DNA from 3 places in the Rahnella sp. PD4 genome. Region 3 is predicted to be linked to each of the others. Evidence: predicted binding sites of a transcription regulator. Region 3 holds the regulator's gene; each other region holds the start of a gene.
What was found. Region 3 encodes PurR, which represses purine synthesis genes. Its sites were predicted from a motif close to CANGCAAACGTTTGCNTG; they were not measured.
Positions count from the first base shown of each region.

Region 1 (5,598 bases), on a different contig from region 3:
GAGATTATTGGTGGCTCTCAGCGTGAAGAACGTCTGGATGTTCTGGACGCCCGTATGGCTGAAATGGGACTGAATAAAGAAGATTACTGGTGGTATCGCGATCTTCGTCGCTACGGTACTGTTCCGCATTCAGGTTTCGGCCTCGGGTTTGAACGTTTAGTCGCCTATGTGACCGGTGTTCAAAACGTGCGTGACGTGATCCCGTTCCCGCGTACCCCACGTAATGCAACCTTCTAATTAATTAAAATATTTTTAATTAACAGAATAGTTACAAAACTAAGGCCAGCTTTGCTGGCCTTAGTCATTTTCAAAGATAGATCCCTGTCACAAAGTTCCGTAAAATACACATTTTGAAATACATTTTTTCCAACTGAAACATATTTAGTAATTTAGTAGCATTTTCGCTATGGATTAAGCTCACCACGGATGGAATAGTGCGTTCAGACACAGGAGACACCAAACTTTCGCGAATAGTTCCGTAAAGAATTATTTAAGGCAGTGGCAGGTGTCCAAATAAAACCAATGAGGGTAATAATAATGATGAAGCGCAATATTCTTGCAGTGGTAATCCCTGCTCTGTTAGTTGCTGGTGCAGCTAATGCAGCTGAGATCTATAACAAAGACGGCAACAAACTGGATCTGTACGGTAAAGTTGACGCCCGTCACACCTTCTCTGACAATGCTGGCGACGATGGCGACCAGACCTATGTCCGTTTCGGCTTCAAAGGCGAAACTCAAATTACTGACCAACTGACCGGTTACGGCCAGTGGGAATACAACGTTCAGGCTAACCACGCAGAAAGCGCTGGCGACGAAGGTAACAAAACGCGTCTGGGCTTCGCAGGTCTGAAATTCGGTGATGCAGGTTCTTTCGACTACGGTCGTAACTACGGCGTAATCTACGACGTAATGTCCTACACCGACCAATTGCCAATCTATGGCGATGACACTATGTACCAGAACAACGACAACTTCATGATTGGTCGTGGTAATGGCATGGCAACTTACCGTAACAGCAACTTCTTCGGTCTGGTTGACGGCCTGAGCTTCGCAGTACAGTACCAGGGCAAAAACCAAAACGATCGTGATGGCCATGACTTTGCTGCTGATGGTACCGACTTGGGTGTTCCAGGAAGTGCAACTAAAGACCAGAATGGTGACGGTTGGGGTTCTTCGGTAGCTTATGCTATCGGCAACTCTGGCGTTAGCGTAAGTGGTGCTTACTTCTCATCTAACCGTACTAACTCTCAGAAACTTGATGGTAACGGTGACAAAGCTTCCGCATATGCATTGGGCGCGAAATATGACGCTAACAACCTGTACCTGGCAGCATTCTACGGTGAATCCGAGAACACCACCATCTATGGCGGAGACTTCAACCAAGTTGCTAACAAAACTCAAAACTTTGAAGTTGTAGCGCAATACCAGTTTGATTTCGGCCTGCGTCCTTCCATTGCTTACCTGCAGTCCAAAGGTAAAGATCTTAATGCGTTGGGTACTGGCTTTGCAGGCGGTGATGCTGACTTGGTTAAATACGTAGAAGTTGGTACTTACTACTACTTCAACAAAAACATGTCTACCTATGTTGACTACAAAATCAACCTGTTGGACGACAACAGCTATACCCGTACCGCTGGTGTTTCTACCGATGATGTTGTGGGTGTTGGTCTGCAATACCAGTTCTAATATCGCTTAACGATGAGCCCCTGCGGGCTCATCGAAGTGGATATCAAGGCAGAGCTTCGGCTCTGCCTTTTGCATTTGTGTATGTTTGAAAATATCGTTTTTCCACCCTCGCCCATAAATTATTTTAATCTCCCACGCCTTCTCACAACTCTGCTTTCTTTTTGCCGCAAACGGTTGGCAAACGGGGGCGCTGGCGTTACCCTGAAGCCCTCTTTCGTCATATCAGGCTATGGAATTTTCCGACATGTTTGAAAAAATCACTGCAGCACCTGCTGATCCTATTCTGGGTCTTACCGATCTTTTCCGCGCTGACGATCGCTCAGATAAAATAAATCTGGGGATTGGTGTTTATAAAGACGAAACAGGTAAAACGCCGGTTCTGGCCAGCGTGAAGAAAGCCGAACAATTTCTGTTGGAAAATGAATCTACTAAAACCTATCTGAGTATTGACGGGTTGCCTGATTTTGCACATTGCACACAGGAACTGCTGTTTGGCCAGGACAGCGCGATTATTGCTGATAAACGGGCACGTACCGCACAGACTCCGGGCGGCACTGGCGCTCTGCGTATCGCAGCAGATTTCATCGCTACGCAAACCAGCGCCAGGCGCGTGTGGGTAAGCAATCCAAGCTGGCCGAACCATAAAGGCGTGTTCTCTGCTTCAGGTCTGGAAGTCATGGAATACCACTACTATGATGCCGTCAATCACAGCCTTGATTTCGATGGCATGCTGAAAAGTCTGAGCGAAGCTAAAGCAGGCGACGTGGTACTGTTCCACGGTTGCTGCCACAACCCAACCGGTATCGATCCTACTCAGGAACAATGGGCACAACTGACAGAATTGTCTGTGAGCAACGGCTGGTTACCGTTGTTCGATTTCGCTTATCAGGGTTTTGCAAAAGGCCTGGAAGAGGATGCGGCCGGTCTGCGTCTGTTCGTGGAAACACACAAGGAATTACTGGTCGCCAGCTCTTATTCGAAAAACTTCGGGTTATACAATGAACGCGTGGGTGCTTGTACATTAGTTGCGGCCGATGAAGAAACCGCCGATCGCGCCTTCAGTCAAATGAAATCGGTTATCCGTGCTAACTACTCCAACCCACCGTCACACGGTGCTGCGGTGGTAGCCACGATTTTGGGTAACGAAGCTTTGCGCACACTGTGGGAGCAGGAGCTGAGCGATATGCGTCTGCGTATTCATCGTATGCGTCAGCTGTTCGTCAGTACCTTGCAGGAAAAAGGCGCTCAGCAAGATTTCAGCTTTATTATCAATCAGAACGGGATGTTCTCTTTCAGCGGCCTGACCAAAGAGCAGGTATTGCGGTTACGCGATGAGTTCGGCGTGTATGCAGTCAACTCTGGCCGTATTAACGTTGCTGGCATTACACTCGAAAACATGGCACCGCTGTGTGAAGCCATCGTCGCGGTACTCTAAAAGATAAGTGGTGTTGCTCAATTAAAAAAGCCCGTCAGGTGGACTGACGGGCTTTTTGTTTTTGCTGATAAACAGCAAACGTCATCACCAGACCGGCATTTCATCCTGCAGGAACGGATTGGTTCTACGCTCATAACCAAAATCCGACATCGGGCCATGGCCGGGAATAAATACCATGTCATCGCCGAGCGGCAATAATTTCGTTTTGATGGAATGAATAAGCGCCTGATGGTCACCACGCGGGAAATCACTGCGGCCTACGCCACCTTTAAATATCACATCACCGGAAACGGCAATTCGCGCTTTATCATTGATGAAGACAATATGCCCCGGCGTATGGCCCGGGCAATGGAGTACGGATAAGATTTCCTCGCCGACATTCACTGAATCCCCTTCTTCCAGCCAGGTATCTGGCGTCAACGGATCACAATGGTCGAGGCCAAACATCTGGCTTTGGGTGGGCAGCGCATCAAGCAAGAATTGATCTTCTTTCTGAGGACCGATAACCGGTACCTGATAGTGAGCAGCAAGCTCTGCCGCTGCTCCTACGTGATCAAGATGACCGTGAGTCAGCAAAATTTGCGTAACCAATACACCTTTGGCAGAAACTTCCTGGATGATCCTTGCGGCTTCACCGCCCGGATCGACAATAGCAGCCTGATTGGTTTTAACACACCAAATCAGTGAACAGTTTTGGCTGAACGCCGTGACGGTAATTAAATGGATTTTCATAGAGCTCCACAAAATGGCCTGCACATTCCGGCAGGCCATTAATAACACACATCACCAGGTCCGCGCAGGGCCGGTATCGATGTGCACAAAGTTACTTCGTGGATAATATCCTACACCACCCATCCGCATTTTTAATGCGGCTTTGCGGATATTGCTCAGTTCGATGCCCTGGATGTGGAAATCCATTGCCTGCCCGAGGGTGTGATAACTGTGCTTCGCTACCCCGCTTCCTGGCTCACGCATGCTGTTGTTTGTCGCCAGTGAGCGGTAACCCGAAATCAGCTGGACCGGTTTATTGGTTCCGCCGAGCATCACCTGCAAACGATAGAGATGATCGAACAACGCGGGATCGATCGATTTTACCTTTTCCGCACGATAGTCTCTGAACAGATGATTCAACCGGGCCAACTCATCCTTGTTGTAACGCTTTCCATCAAAAAACTCGGTTTTGAGGGTTTCGCCGGTATTTATATTGTTAACCACTAAAATACGCGGACGAGGTGTGGAAAGAGTGGCGAATGCACGACCTGGAAGTAATGCAATCCCCATAGCGGCACTGCCTAATGCCAGCCATTTACGGCGATGTGTGTCGATTTCATTCATGAACAGTTTACTATCCGGTAAGAGAGTCAAAAAAAAGCTCTGATCTGAGCCGTTTTGAACCTTAACTGCCAATTTTCTGCGAGTCAAGGGGACCCATATAAGCAAAACGAGCGTGCCAGTGGCTCACGCTCGTCCGATGGCCAAATACTCTGACCCTTATCAGATTAGATTTACTGCATTTATTGAAGCAAAATTTCTGCCTGAGGCAGGATTTGTGCGCCGGATCTCACCGTTGAATCATAATTGTAAATATCTGTTCTGAACTGAGGCTTACCGTCATCTGCGACCCACGCCGTCAGATAAAACAGTTTTACCGGTATGTGATGGCGTATCGCTACATACGTGGTATTCCCCCCCTGCAATGTTGAAGAGATCCGCGTGTCATTCCAGCCCGCATCCTGCAATAACATATTGGCCAATTCAGACGCCTTATTCACCCTCACACAACCTGAACTCAGCGCACGAATATCTTTGCTGAACAGATTATGATTTGGCGTGTCATGCAGATAAATAGCATCAGAACTCGGCATATTAAATTTATACCGACCGAGGGAATTGCTCACGCCTGGTGCCTGACGGATGCGATATGGGAAATGGTTAGGCGATACCATTGCCCAGTCAATCATTGCAGGATCAATCACTTCCGCATCATTACTCCAGCCGGACAGCACCTGATAGCCATGTTGCTGGAAGTAACCGGGATTATTCATGGCTTTAGGCACGATATCTTCACGTATTAACGTAGTAGGCACATTCCATGGCGGATTGACTACCACATTATTCAGCGCACTGCTCATTAATGGCGTTTTACGACTTGGACGCCCGACAATCACCCGTGACGACAACACTTCATTACCATTGAGATAATAGGTGAGCTGATAGTTTGGAATATTCACCATGATGCCGGTGTTCACATTGCCAGGGAGAATGCGCAGGCGCTGAATATTCAGCGCCAGTAAGGTCGCACGCAATTGCGGAGAGGCATTCAGCCACTGACGGGTACGTCCGCCAATAATACCGTCAGCTTCCAGTCCCTGCCATTTTTGAAAACGTTTAACGGCCTCCACTAAATCCGGCGTGTACTGATTGTGAGCAACAGCAACCGGCGGGTGAGTTGCTGGCGCTTCTGTCGACTGAACCGT
Region 1 covers NZ_JBLZQF010000002.1:280,901-286,498, forward strand. The annotation lists gene asnS (asparagine--tRNA ligase) at 1-237, shown strand, start outside; gene ompC (porin OmpC) at 538-1,686, shown strand; gene ACOZIO_RS06040 (amino acid aminotransferase) at 1,931-3,121, shown strand; gene ACOZIO_RS06045 (MBL fold metallo-hydrolase) at 3,206-3,853, opposite strand; gene ACOZIO_RS06050 (YcbK family protein) at 3,905-4,456, opposite strand; gene ldtD (L,D-transpeptidase) at 4,636-5,598, opposite strand, start outside.
Region 1: ACOZIO_RS06040 (amino acid aminotransferase) is a predicted target of PurR. The motif match lies at 1,850-1,867, and genes of this name have one in related genera.

Region 2 (5,598 bases), on a different contig from region 3:
AGATGGAGCGCAGTGACAAGGCGATCGGCTATAACGAATAACACCGCATACAGCACCACCTGAACAGGAATCTGGCAACGGGTCAGCAGGGACGGCGCTTTAGTGCGCAACGCCAACAACATGGGAATAACCTCGAAAGAGGAAAGAGTGAAAAAGAAGTATACGCTGGCAGGAAACCGGTAAAGAAATGAATTAAAATTATAAAAATGATTCCAGTTTGGAATACTTCGTGACTCGCCGATCTGACCGGGAGAATATCCGCCCATGGACGTTCGTACCTTACGCTATTTTGTCGAAGTGGTTCGCCAGCAGAGCTTTACCCGCGCAGCGGAAAAGTTATTTGTCACCCAGCCGACAATCAGCAAAATGCTGCGTCATCTGGAAGAAGAACTGGCATGCACGCTGATTGTCCGCGAAGGACGCCGCTTACGGCTGACCGACAGTGGTCAGGCGTTGTATCAGCGCGGCCTGAATATTCTTGAAGAGTTTCGCCAGCTGGAAGCAGAACTGGAAGACATTAACTCGCTGAAATCCGGTCATTTACGGCTGGGCATCCCCCCGATGGTCGGTACGCAAATCGCGCCGCTTATCGGCAGTTTTCGCCAGCAATATCCCGGCATCGAACTGATTATTTCCGAGTTTGGCGGCCTGACGGTGCAACAGGCGGTGATATCCGGCGAACTGGATCTGGCCCTCACCGCCCTGCCGGCGGACGCTGTGCCTTCTATTGCCTCTCTGCCGCTTTTCAGCCATCCGATGTGTGTGGTGATGCCCCGCACCCCGCACTGGCTGAACAGGACGCGTATGTCGATAAGCGAACTGGCTGAAGAAAGCATCCTGATTTATAACGAAGATTTTGCCCTGTACCGCCAGCTGATGGATGCCTTCGCCTCACACGGTTTTACGCCAAAAATTGCGGCACGCAGCGGGCAATGGGATTTCCTGGCAGCGATGGTACAAACCGGTATGGGTGTGGCGATTTTGCCGGAACCGGTCTGCCAGCGGCTGGATAAAAATGCGCTGATGTGGCTACCGCTGGATCCGCTGATGCCGTGGCAGCTCGGGCTTATCTGGCATCAGGGCAGTTATCTCTCGCACAGTGCGCAGGCCTGGATCACTCTGTGCAGGGATTACTGGAAATAGCGGGAAGTTAGTGGGAAATAAAAACCGCGTGAACGTTGCAGCACACGCGGTTCCTGATATTGCTTGTAACTTTTACACTTCTTTTTCGACTAACAATGCTTCGAGTAAGTCCAGATCATGCAGCAGTTTTTGCAGGGTCTCGTTACTGATTTTCTGCGTGGCGCGCAGATGATAAAGCTCACCACGTTCCGCACGCAATGCAGTCAGACGGAAGCGGCGCTCCAGATTTTCCAGCTTCAGCGCGGTTTCCATATCATCACGGTTTGCCGTGCGTCGTCGTAACGTCCCGATCACCCGCGAACTGATCTCCTTCAGCGTCTGTTCATCGATATTTTCTTCGGTATCTGCCGCCAGACGTTCTTCCATTTTATGCAGGCTTTCGATCGCCACTTCTGCAGCGATCGATTTCGCCATGCGTTCTTCTTCACGGTAGGTCGTGCCGTCAGCCACCACCACACCTCTGAGCAGGAACGGCAAGGCAATCACGCCCGCGATCAGTGAAAAAAGAATGACGCCGGTCGCCAGAAAGACCAGTTGATAACGCGACGGGAACGCCGAACCATCAGCCAGGAATAACGGAATCGACAACACACCGGCCAGCGTAATGGCCCCTCGCACACCCGCAAAAGAGGCCACCCATAGCTCACGCGTGCTGTAGTTGCCAAACAGCAGCGGTTTCTTTTTCAGAAAACGGTTGCTGAAACTCTTCATTACCCACAGCCAGACGAAACGCAGGATCAGCAGCGCAAAATAGATAATCCCGACGTCGGCAAACAGATGCCATGTCACAATAGACGGGTCGTGTGTGGCCTGATCGATAGAGTTCTCAAGGATCCCCGGTAATTGCAGGCCCAGCATGATAAACACCATGCCGTTGAACACAAACTCAAGCATCGCCCACACGCTGTTCGCGCGCAGGCGCATCGCCAGTGGCGCGTTACGTATAATGCCGGACTGGCTGATGGTCATCCCCGCCGCCACTGCGGCCAGAATGCCCGACACACCGATATGTTCGGCAATCAGATACGAGGCGAACGGCAGCAGCAGCAGGAAGACAATTTGTGTCGCCGGATCATCACCGCTCCAGCGGCTCATGATGCGCAGCGATTTACTGTATAACCACGTCACCGCCACACCGGCCATCAGGCCGCCGATCGCCACTTTAAGAAATTCGACCGTTGCACCGCCGACGGTAAAAATCATCGTGCCCATCGCCACAGCAATAGCAAATTTCAGGGAGACCAAGCCGGATGCGTCATTCATCAGCGCCTCACCTTCCAGCACGCCCATGATCGACTTCGGAATACGCCCCTTACCGACAATCCCGCCCAACGCCACGGCATCGGTTGGTGAAAGCACGGCTGCCAGCGCGAACGCGGCCACCAGCGGGATATTCGGCACCATCATATAAATCAGATAGCCAATACCAACGACGGTGAGTAACACCAGCACCAGTGCCAGCCCGAGAATTTCGCGCCCGTGGTGGAGGAATTCGCGGGTCGGGGTTTTCCAGCCATCAGCAAACAGTAACGGCGGGATAAAAAGGACGAGAAACAGCTCAGGATCGAAATCCACATGCAAACCAAAATTTGGCCAGGCCAGCAAGGCACCGACAGCAATCTGCATTAACGGAAGAGGAACCTGAAACGGCAACATTCTGGTGACGACGCCGGAGAGCGACACCACCAGAATCAAAATCAGAATGGTAAAGAAGATTTCCATGCTTTCCTTAGACTCTTGTTTTTATAAATTTCAGCCAGACGCAGGTGAGTGAGTCCGGAGCGAACTAAGGAATAGTAGATCAAAAGGAGATGTGATTTAAATCAGTGCGTGCGGTTACATCAGAGAGGATTTGCTCCTCCCCCTGCGAAGAGGGAGGAGCAAACAGATCAGATCGCCCATCCGCCCGCATAAAACGCCACCAGCGCCACAGCGATAATCACCGTCCCAGCGTTAAGTTTACGCCATTCGCCGGAGAAAATACGGCCAATCACCAGTGCGCTGAAACCGAGCATAATGCCGGTGACAATGTTACAGGTCAGAACAATAAAGACCGCGCAAAGTAACCCTGACATCGCGTCAACAAAATCGCTGAAATCCAGTTTGGTGACGTTGCTGAGCATCAGCAGACCAACGTACATCAGCGCAGGTGCGGTGGCGTAAGCAGGAACCAGATAAGACAGCGGAGACAGGAACAACATCAGCAGGAATAGCACACCGACCACGGTGGCTGTCAGGCCGGTTTTACCGCCAGCCGCCGTGCCGGCTGCCGATTCGATATAAACCGCAGCCGGAGAAGCGCCAACCAGGGAAGCGAAAATACTGCTCACGGAGTCAGCCGTCAGGGCTTTGCCGCCGCTGATGATCTGCCCGTTTTCATCCAGTAGATTGGCCTGACCGGCGACCGCGCGAATGGTGCCGGTGGCATCAAACACCGCCGTCATCACCAGGGCCAGTACACTGGGTAATACCGCAGCTTTCAGCGCGCCCATGATATCCAGATCGAAAATCACCGATTTGCCGTCAGCGCCAGCCAGAGAAGGCATCGCAAACAAACCCTGATATTTCACGGCAGGATCGAAGATCAGGCCGATAATCGAAATCGCGATAATCACCAGCAAGATGCCACCCGGAACACGCAGTTTCTCCAGGCCAAAAATCACCGCCAGACCGAGTAATGTCATCACTACCGGGAAAGAGGTGAACGCGCCAAGTGCCACCGGTAAGCCGTCCAGCGGGTTTTTCACCACCAGGCCAACACCGTTGGCGGCGATCAGTAACAGGAATAAACCAATACCGATACCGGTGCCATGCGCAACGCCTGTTGGCAGATTGCGCAAAATCCACGAACGGATGCCCGTCACCGAGATAATAGTGAACAAGACGCCCATCAGAAATACCGCGCCGAGTGCCACCGGTACGCTGATATGCTGGCCCAAAACCAGACTAAAAGCGGTAAAGGCAGTCAGAGAAATGGCGCAACCAATCGCCAGCGGCAGGTTTGCCCACAGGCCCATCAGCAAGGAACCAAAACCGGCAACCAGACAGGTCGCAACAAATACTGCACTTGGCGAGAAGCCTGCTTTGCCGAGCATGGATGGCACGACAATGACCGAATATACCATCGCCAGGAAAGTCGTTAAGCCCGCTATCACTTCCTGACGGACATTACTGCCACGCGCACTCATTTTGAAAAAAGCATCAAGCGGGCTTTTTGGCGCAACGGCGCTGCCCGCCTGAGGTTGTTGACTCGACATGGAAAATCCTCTGAATGTCTTTACTGATTAGCCGGCGTGGTCATTATGAAACCGTTTCTGCACGTTCCTTTCCTTATTTGTCGTCCTGAATCGCCGGAAACAGCGTCAGTACGGCAAAGCAAACGTTTAACTCGCAGCGCGTATGGCGGGGACTCATTAAAAAAACGCCCCAAATAATTCATGTTGCAGGAAGGCGGCAAGGAAGGGAATCCCGATGAGCTTACTCAGGTAAGTGATTCGGGTGACCGACCGTAGCCAACACGTCTGCAACGTGAAGTATGAAGGGGAGGTACGCAAACGATTATCTCGCCTTTAACCGGCGCACATCAACTGTGAATGGCAATAATTTACCGTTGTCCGGTCAATAAAAACGCGATTGTGGTGGAAATTTATCCGGTGGCAAAAAAGGAAGAAAAAGAGGCGAAATAAATAGCAGGGTATTTATTGTGGTTTATTTTTATCAGGCGCTGATTGCGTACCCCATCACGCGCAATCAATGCCTGAATAATATAAAAGCGCGTAATGGATTAACGTAAAATATTAAATGGTCCGCCGTTTTCCAGCGCCTTCTGATAGGCCGGACGTGCAGTCACATTTGATAGCCAGGCATTCAGTTGCGGGTATTTCCCAAGTCCGGACCGGGCATTGATCGCTTCTATCGGGAAACTCATCTGAATATCTGCTGCGCTGAACTGATAACCGGCAAAATAAGGATGAGTTACCAGGTGCTGTTCAAGATAATCCAGATGAGTATGGATCTGTTTATCCAGATAATTTTTCTGCACGCCCTGCCCGATCGCGCCGGCAATCGGGCGGATCAGCCATGGCATTGGCGGTTGACCCAGACGGCTGAAAATCAGCTTCATGACCAGCAAAGGCATCAGCGATCCTTCAGCGTAGTGCATCCAGTAGCGATATTGCTGACGCTCAGCAAACGCCGTGGGTTTCAGCGTGCCCGCATCGTCATACACCTCCTGCAGGTATTCAATAATGGCGCCGGATTCCGCGAGGATCAGTCCGTTATCTTCCACTACGGGTGACTTGCCCAGAGGATGAATTTTTTTGAGTGATGCCGGTGCCAGCATGGATTTTTTATCCCGCTGATAACGTTTGATTTCGTAAGGAATGTCCAGTTCTTCGAGCATCCATAAGATTCGCTGCGAACGGGAATTATCCAAATGATGCACTGTTAACATAA
Region 2 covers NZ_JBLZQF010000007.1:163,932-169,529, forward strand. The annotation lists gene ACOZIO_RS17925 (CidA/LrgA family protein) at 1-122, opposite strand, end outside; gene ACOZIO_RS17930 (LysR family transcriptional regulator) at 265-1,143, shown strand; gene ACOZIO_RS17935 (Na+/H+ antiporter) at 1,216-2,865, opposite strand; gene ACOZIO_RS17940 (NCS2 family permease) at 3,033-4,400, opposite strand; gene ACOZIO_RS17945 (glutathione S-transferase family protein) at 4,928-5,596, opposite strand.
Region 2: ACOZIO_RS17940 (NCS2 family permease) is a predicted target of PurR. The motif match lies at 4,516-4,533, and genes of this name have one in related genera.

Region 3 (5,598 bases):
AGCTCGCCGCGCTGGAACATCTCAACCACGATGTCGCAGCCGCCAACCAGTTCGCCGTCCACCCACAATTGTGGGAACGTTGGCCAGTTAGCAAACTTTGGCATCTCAGCACGGATGTCCGGGTTCTGCAGGATATCCACGTAAGCAAAACGTTCGCCACAGGCAGAAAGCGCCTGAACAGCCTGAGCAGAGAAACCGCAGCTTGGCAGTTTTGGCGAACCTTTCATGTACAGCAGAATCGGGTTTTCAGAAACTTGCTTCTGAATCTTTTCAATAGTTGGAGTAGTCATTTCTTGCTTCCTCAAGCCGGTACAGGCTGTCACGATCATTGCTCTTCACGCGCAGCACAAAGAGACGGTGTACAATCACAATACCTTCTATTGTAACGACGGCAGCCATCAGATAAAAACGCCATTTTTTGTGGGGTCTTTCTCAGTGCTGACAATTTATTTAACCATTTTTAGCGGGTGCGCTCAGGCTCACATATTTAAACATTCATCGGGAATAACATTTCCGGCGTTCATCAATCCGATCAAATTTGCAGAATTCCACTGATTAACTCAAATATTAACATCATGAAAAACGGTCATTTTTTTGACTAAAAATGGCGGTTATTTCGACATAAAAAAAGCTATTAACTTTTTCTCACAATATGATCTAGAATCGAGGCAATTCGTGCTTTTTTGTCGGGTTCTTTTAGGCAATACTCTGACATCCCTGATGTTTAACCTACCACTCATGGTAACGAAGCTATGCGCTTACTGTTCACGCTTTTTGTGCTGCTCTTTACCCAGCTGTTTTTAAATATGGCACATGCGTCGCCACAGACTCGTGTCTCTGCCGATCAGCGTAAAAGTCATGTTAATCAGGCTGCGCCGGAAGAACGACGAAAGCGAAAAACGGTTGCTGCGAAAAACAGTAAAAAAACGAAAACCGCGCCCGTCACAGAACAAAAAACTCAGGATAAGAATTCGAAGAAGAAAGTGAAAAGCACCGAACTGGTTAAACGAAAGACCACGACGGAGAGAAGCGCCAAAACGCGGGCCGAAAGTAAAAAAGAAAAGACACTCAAGACCACGCGGGCCGAGAGCAAAACAGAGAGACATAGCAAAACCCGTGCCCTCGCGAAAAACAGCACGGAAAAGGCCGGTAAAAAAGAAGCCTATGGCCGGCACCGTAAAGGTAAGAAATTCGAAGAAGACAGCAAACCGATTACGCTAAGTGCAACACATAAAAAACGCTATCAGCATGCTCAGCAAACGGCCATGACCAAACTGATGCACCAGGTAGGAAAACCGTATCGCTGGGGCGGAACCTCGCCGAATACCGGTTTTGATTGCAGCGGCTTAGTTTATTATGCTTACAAAGATTTGATCCGTATAAAAATGCCACGTACAGCGAATGAAATGTATCACCTGCGCGATGCCGCTCCGGTCAAACGCGGCGAACTTGAAAGCGGTGATCTGGTGTTCTTCAGAATCAATAACCGCGGCGCGGCAGACCATGTTGGGGTTTACGTTGGCAACGGCAAGTTTATTCAGTCTCCAAGAACGGGCGAAGACATTAAAATTACTTCTCTTGGCGATGATTACTGGCAAGACCACTATGTAGGCGCACGTCGGGTAATGACCCCTAAAACGATCCGATAATAAACAATTCGTTAAGTCTGAAGGTTCGCTAATCAGCCATTGAATAGCATTTAACGAAGCGTTTCTGCAGGGAAGAACATCGGCGGTAACGGTCACTGCGTAACATTGAAAAGGGCGACGCCTGTGACAGGCGTCGCCCTTTTTTATGGCGGATCACTTATTGAATCAGTTCATTATTGCAGTGAAGCTGAAAGCGATAATCATAAGCAAAGCGCATACCGTGGTGATCAACGATAATTTCAGGTTGCTGTCCATCAAACCCCCTTTCGGATCAAATTGTGGCATTTCTTAATACCACACTCATTGTGTGCCAACGCATTTTCTCATAATTAACCTTTAAAATCTTGTGTTGAATGACAATGCGTTCCTGAGAATTTTGCTTCCACTTTCCTGCATTATAAGAGAAAATTGTCGGTTAACACGTCTGTGTGCCGGTCGATTTCACCCGAGAGCATTTCGCGCCTCATTCTGAAGAATCCACCCAATGATTTCACTGCCCTTTGAGAAGCCAGCAGTTAAATCCTCGCAGGCAAACGATTAACATAATGCTAACGTGCTGAAGCACGTGAGTTCAGGAGTCATTGTTTACATGGCAACGATTAAAGATGTCGCAAAGCGCGCTGGCGTTTCCACTACAACCGTGTCGCACGTCATCAATAAAACACGTTTCGTCGCCGAAGAAACCAAAGAAGCGGTTCTCCTTGCAATCAAAGAGTTACATTACTCTCCGAGTGCTGTAGCCCGCAGTCTGAAGGTCAATAACACTAAAACCATCGGCCTGCTGGCCACCTCAAGCGAAGCGCCCTATTTTGCCGAAGTGATTGAAGCCGTGGAAAACAGCTGCTTCTCCAAAGGCTATACGCTGATTTTGTGTAACTCGCATAATAACCTGGAGAAACAACAGGCCTACCTGCAAATGCTGGCGCAAAAACGCGTCGACGGCTTGCTGGTGATGTGCGCGGAATACCCTGATGAATTGCTCAATATGCTCGAAGAGTACCGCTCGATTCCCATGGTGGTCATGGACTGGGGTGAAGCACGCAAGAACTTTACCGACAGCATTATCGATAACGCTTTCGAAGGTGGTTACATGGCCGGTCGTTATCTGATTGAACGCGGTCATCGTGATATTGGCGTGATCCCCGGGCAACTGGCGCGTAATACCGGCGGCGGCCGCTTCCAGGGTTTTGTGAAAGCACTGACTGAAGCCAATATTCCTCTTCGTGACGAATGGGTAGTTCAGGGTGATTTCGAACCAGAGTCTGGCTACCAGGCAATGCATAAGATTCTGATGCAGAAGCATCGTCCGACTGCCGTATTTTGCGGCGGCGATGTGATGGCAATGGGTGCAATTTGTGCCGCAGACGAACTCGGCCTTCGCGTTCCTCAGGATATTTCCGTGATCGGGTACGACAATGTGCGTAACGCCCGTTACTTCTCCCCGGCGCTGACAACCGTGCATCAGCCGAAAGAACGTCTGGGTGAAATGGCCTTTACGATGTTACTGGACAGAATTGTCAGTAAGCGTGAAGAGTCCCAGACCATCGAAGTGCATCCGAAACTGGTCGAGCGCCGTTCAGTCGCCGACGGCCCGTACCGCGATTACCGTCGTTAACAAATAACAAACGCCTGCCTGTGCAGGCGTTTGTTCTAATCGCGCAGCCATTCCTGATTCATGGTGTCTGTATCGCCCATGTATTCCAACAGCCAGCTCAGTGAAGGTGAAGGATTGCTTTGATCCCACGTCAGGCAGCACGGGCTGTCAGGGAATATATTCTCCAGTGCCAGCACCTGTAATTTTCCCTGTTCAATCCACGGCATGACCCGGTGAACCGGCATCATACCCACGCATAAACCCTCAGTCAGGCATTCCAGCGCACAGGTCCAGTCCGGCACGACCAGACGCCGCTGGTTATCGAGCGTCCAGGTATCACGCTTAGGCAATGTCCGGGAAGTATCTTCCAGGCACAATGCCGGATAAGGTCGCAGTTGATCATCGTTCAGCGCACCGGATAGCTGCGCCAGCGGATGTTGCGGGCTGACGACACAATGCCAGTCCATAAATCCCATATCACGAAAACTGAAGCGCCCGCCAACCGGTATCGCGCGCGTAGCGCCGATCGCCACGTCTGCACGCCCGTCGACCAACGCATCCCAGACACCGTTAAACACTTCCGAGTGAATAATGAGTTCGGTATCCGCAAAATGGCGATAAAAATCGAGCACCAGACGCCGTGTCCGTGCGGGTTTGACAATCCGGTCGACCGCCACACGTAATTCGCCGCGCCAGCCGTTCGCCACCTGTTGACACTGCCGGCGGGTGGCTATCATTTTTTTTGTCATAACCCGTGCTTCATCGACAAAAACCTTTCCCGCTGGCGTCAGCACTACGTCACGATGTCGACGTTCAAACAACGGCACGGCCAGCCATTGTTCAAGCTGGCGGACGGTGTAACTGATGGCAGAAGGCACACGGTGTAAGTCCTGCGCAGCTGCACTAAAACTGCCGGTTCTTGCGACAGCATCAACCACTTCGAGAGCGTATTCTGACCACATAATCCAGCCTTCAATTTTTTTGATAGCAGAGTGCAAATATTAACGTTTCACAAGCCTGTTATCAAAGCGTTAAACTCCGCCCCCGGTATGAAATCTGCGTCACATCATCTGCAATAAATAAATTAACGAGACAATAATGAAACCCTCCTTTGGATTTATGCTCTATCTTGCGGGTCTGAGCATGCTGGGCTTTTTAGCCACCGATATGTATCTGCCTGCATTCAGTGCCATGCAAACCAGTCTGATGACCAGCCCCGGGATGATCAGCGCAAGTCTGAGCATTTTTCTCGGTGGATTTGCTGTTGGTCAGTTGCTGTGGGGGCCACTGTCGGACAGAATCGGCCGTAAACCGGTATTGCTTCTTGGTCTGATACTTTTTGCGTTCGGCTGTCTGGGTGTTATCTGGGTTGAGAATGTACGCGCTCTTCTGGCCCTGCGTTTCTTACAGGCCATAGGCGTGTGTGCTGCCGCAGTCACCTGGCAGGCTATCGTTGTTGACCGTTTTTCTGCCGATGTGGCAAAAAAAACTTTTGCCAGCATTATGCCGTTAGTGGCGCTTTCTCCGGCTCTTGCACCGTTGCTGGGTGCCTGGGTGCTCAATCATTTTGACTGGGAAGCTATTTTTGCCCTGCTGACCGTCGTTGCCATCGCTTTAGTGCTGACGACGCTGACTCTGCATGAAAACAAACCGGCAAAAGACGCAAAGGCAGATAAAACCGGCTTTACGACTTTATTGAAATCGCCTGTTTACAGCGGGAATGTCATGATTTATGCCGCCTGTTCAGCGGGTTTCTTTGCGTGGCTGACGGGCTCACCGTTTATCCTGAGCGATATGGGCTATTCACCCGGTGCCATCGGGCTGAGCTATGTTCCACAGACTATCGCTTTCCTGCTCGGTGGTTTTGGTTGCCGTGTTCTGATCAACAGGCTGGACGGCAATAAAATTCTGCCATGGTTACTGACTGGTTACGGCATCAGTATGGTGGCCTTGTTCTGTGTGGCTATGTTCACAGATGCCGGGCTGACAAGTTTGCTGATCCCTTTCTGTCTGATGGCTTTGGTGAATGGTGCAACCTATCCAATTGTTGTCGCAAATGCATTAATGCCATTTCCTGCTAATACAGGTAAGGCGGCAGCGTTGCAGAATACCTTGCAGCTTGGGCTTTGCTTCCTTGCCAGCATGCTGGTTTCCGCATTTATTGTGCACCCGCTCATGGCGACAGTCACGATCATGCTGTCTACACTATTGTTGGTAGTTTTGGGCCGCTGGCTCTCTTTACAGCATAAAAATGTACGAGACGATGAGCAGCCACCGGAGCAGGAAACTCAGACTCTGCACGCAAATCAACAGTGATAATACCCTAATGTAACAGTCACTTAGCGGGCATTTTCA
Region 3 covers NZ_JBLZQF010000001.1:862,172-867,769, forward strand. The annotation lists gene ACOZIO_RS03820 (Grx4 family monothiol glutaredoxin) at 1-290, opposite strand, end outside; gene ACOZIO_RS03825 (hypothetical protein) at 271-399, opposite strand; gene ACOZIO_RS03830 (C40 family peptidase) at 753-1,649, shown strand; gene ACOZIO_RS03835 (YnhF family membrane protein) at 1,815-1,934, opposite strand; gene purR (HTH-type transcriptional repressor PurR) at 2,239-3,264, shown strand; gene punR (DNA-binding transcriptional activator PunR) at 3,300-4,205, opposite strand; gene punC (purine nucleoside transporter PunC) at 4,342-5,559, shown strand.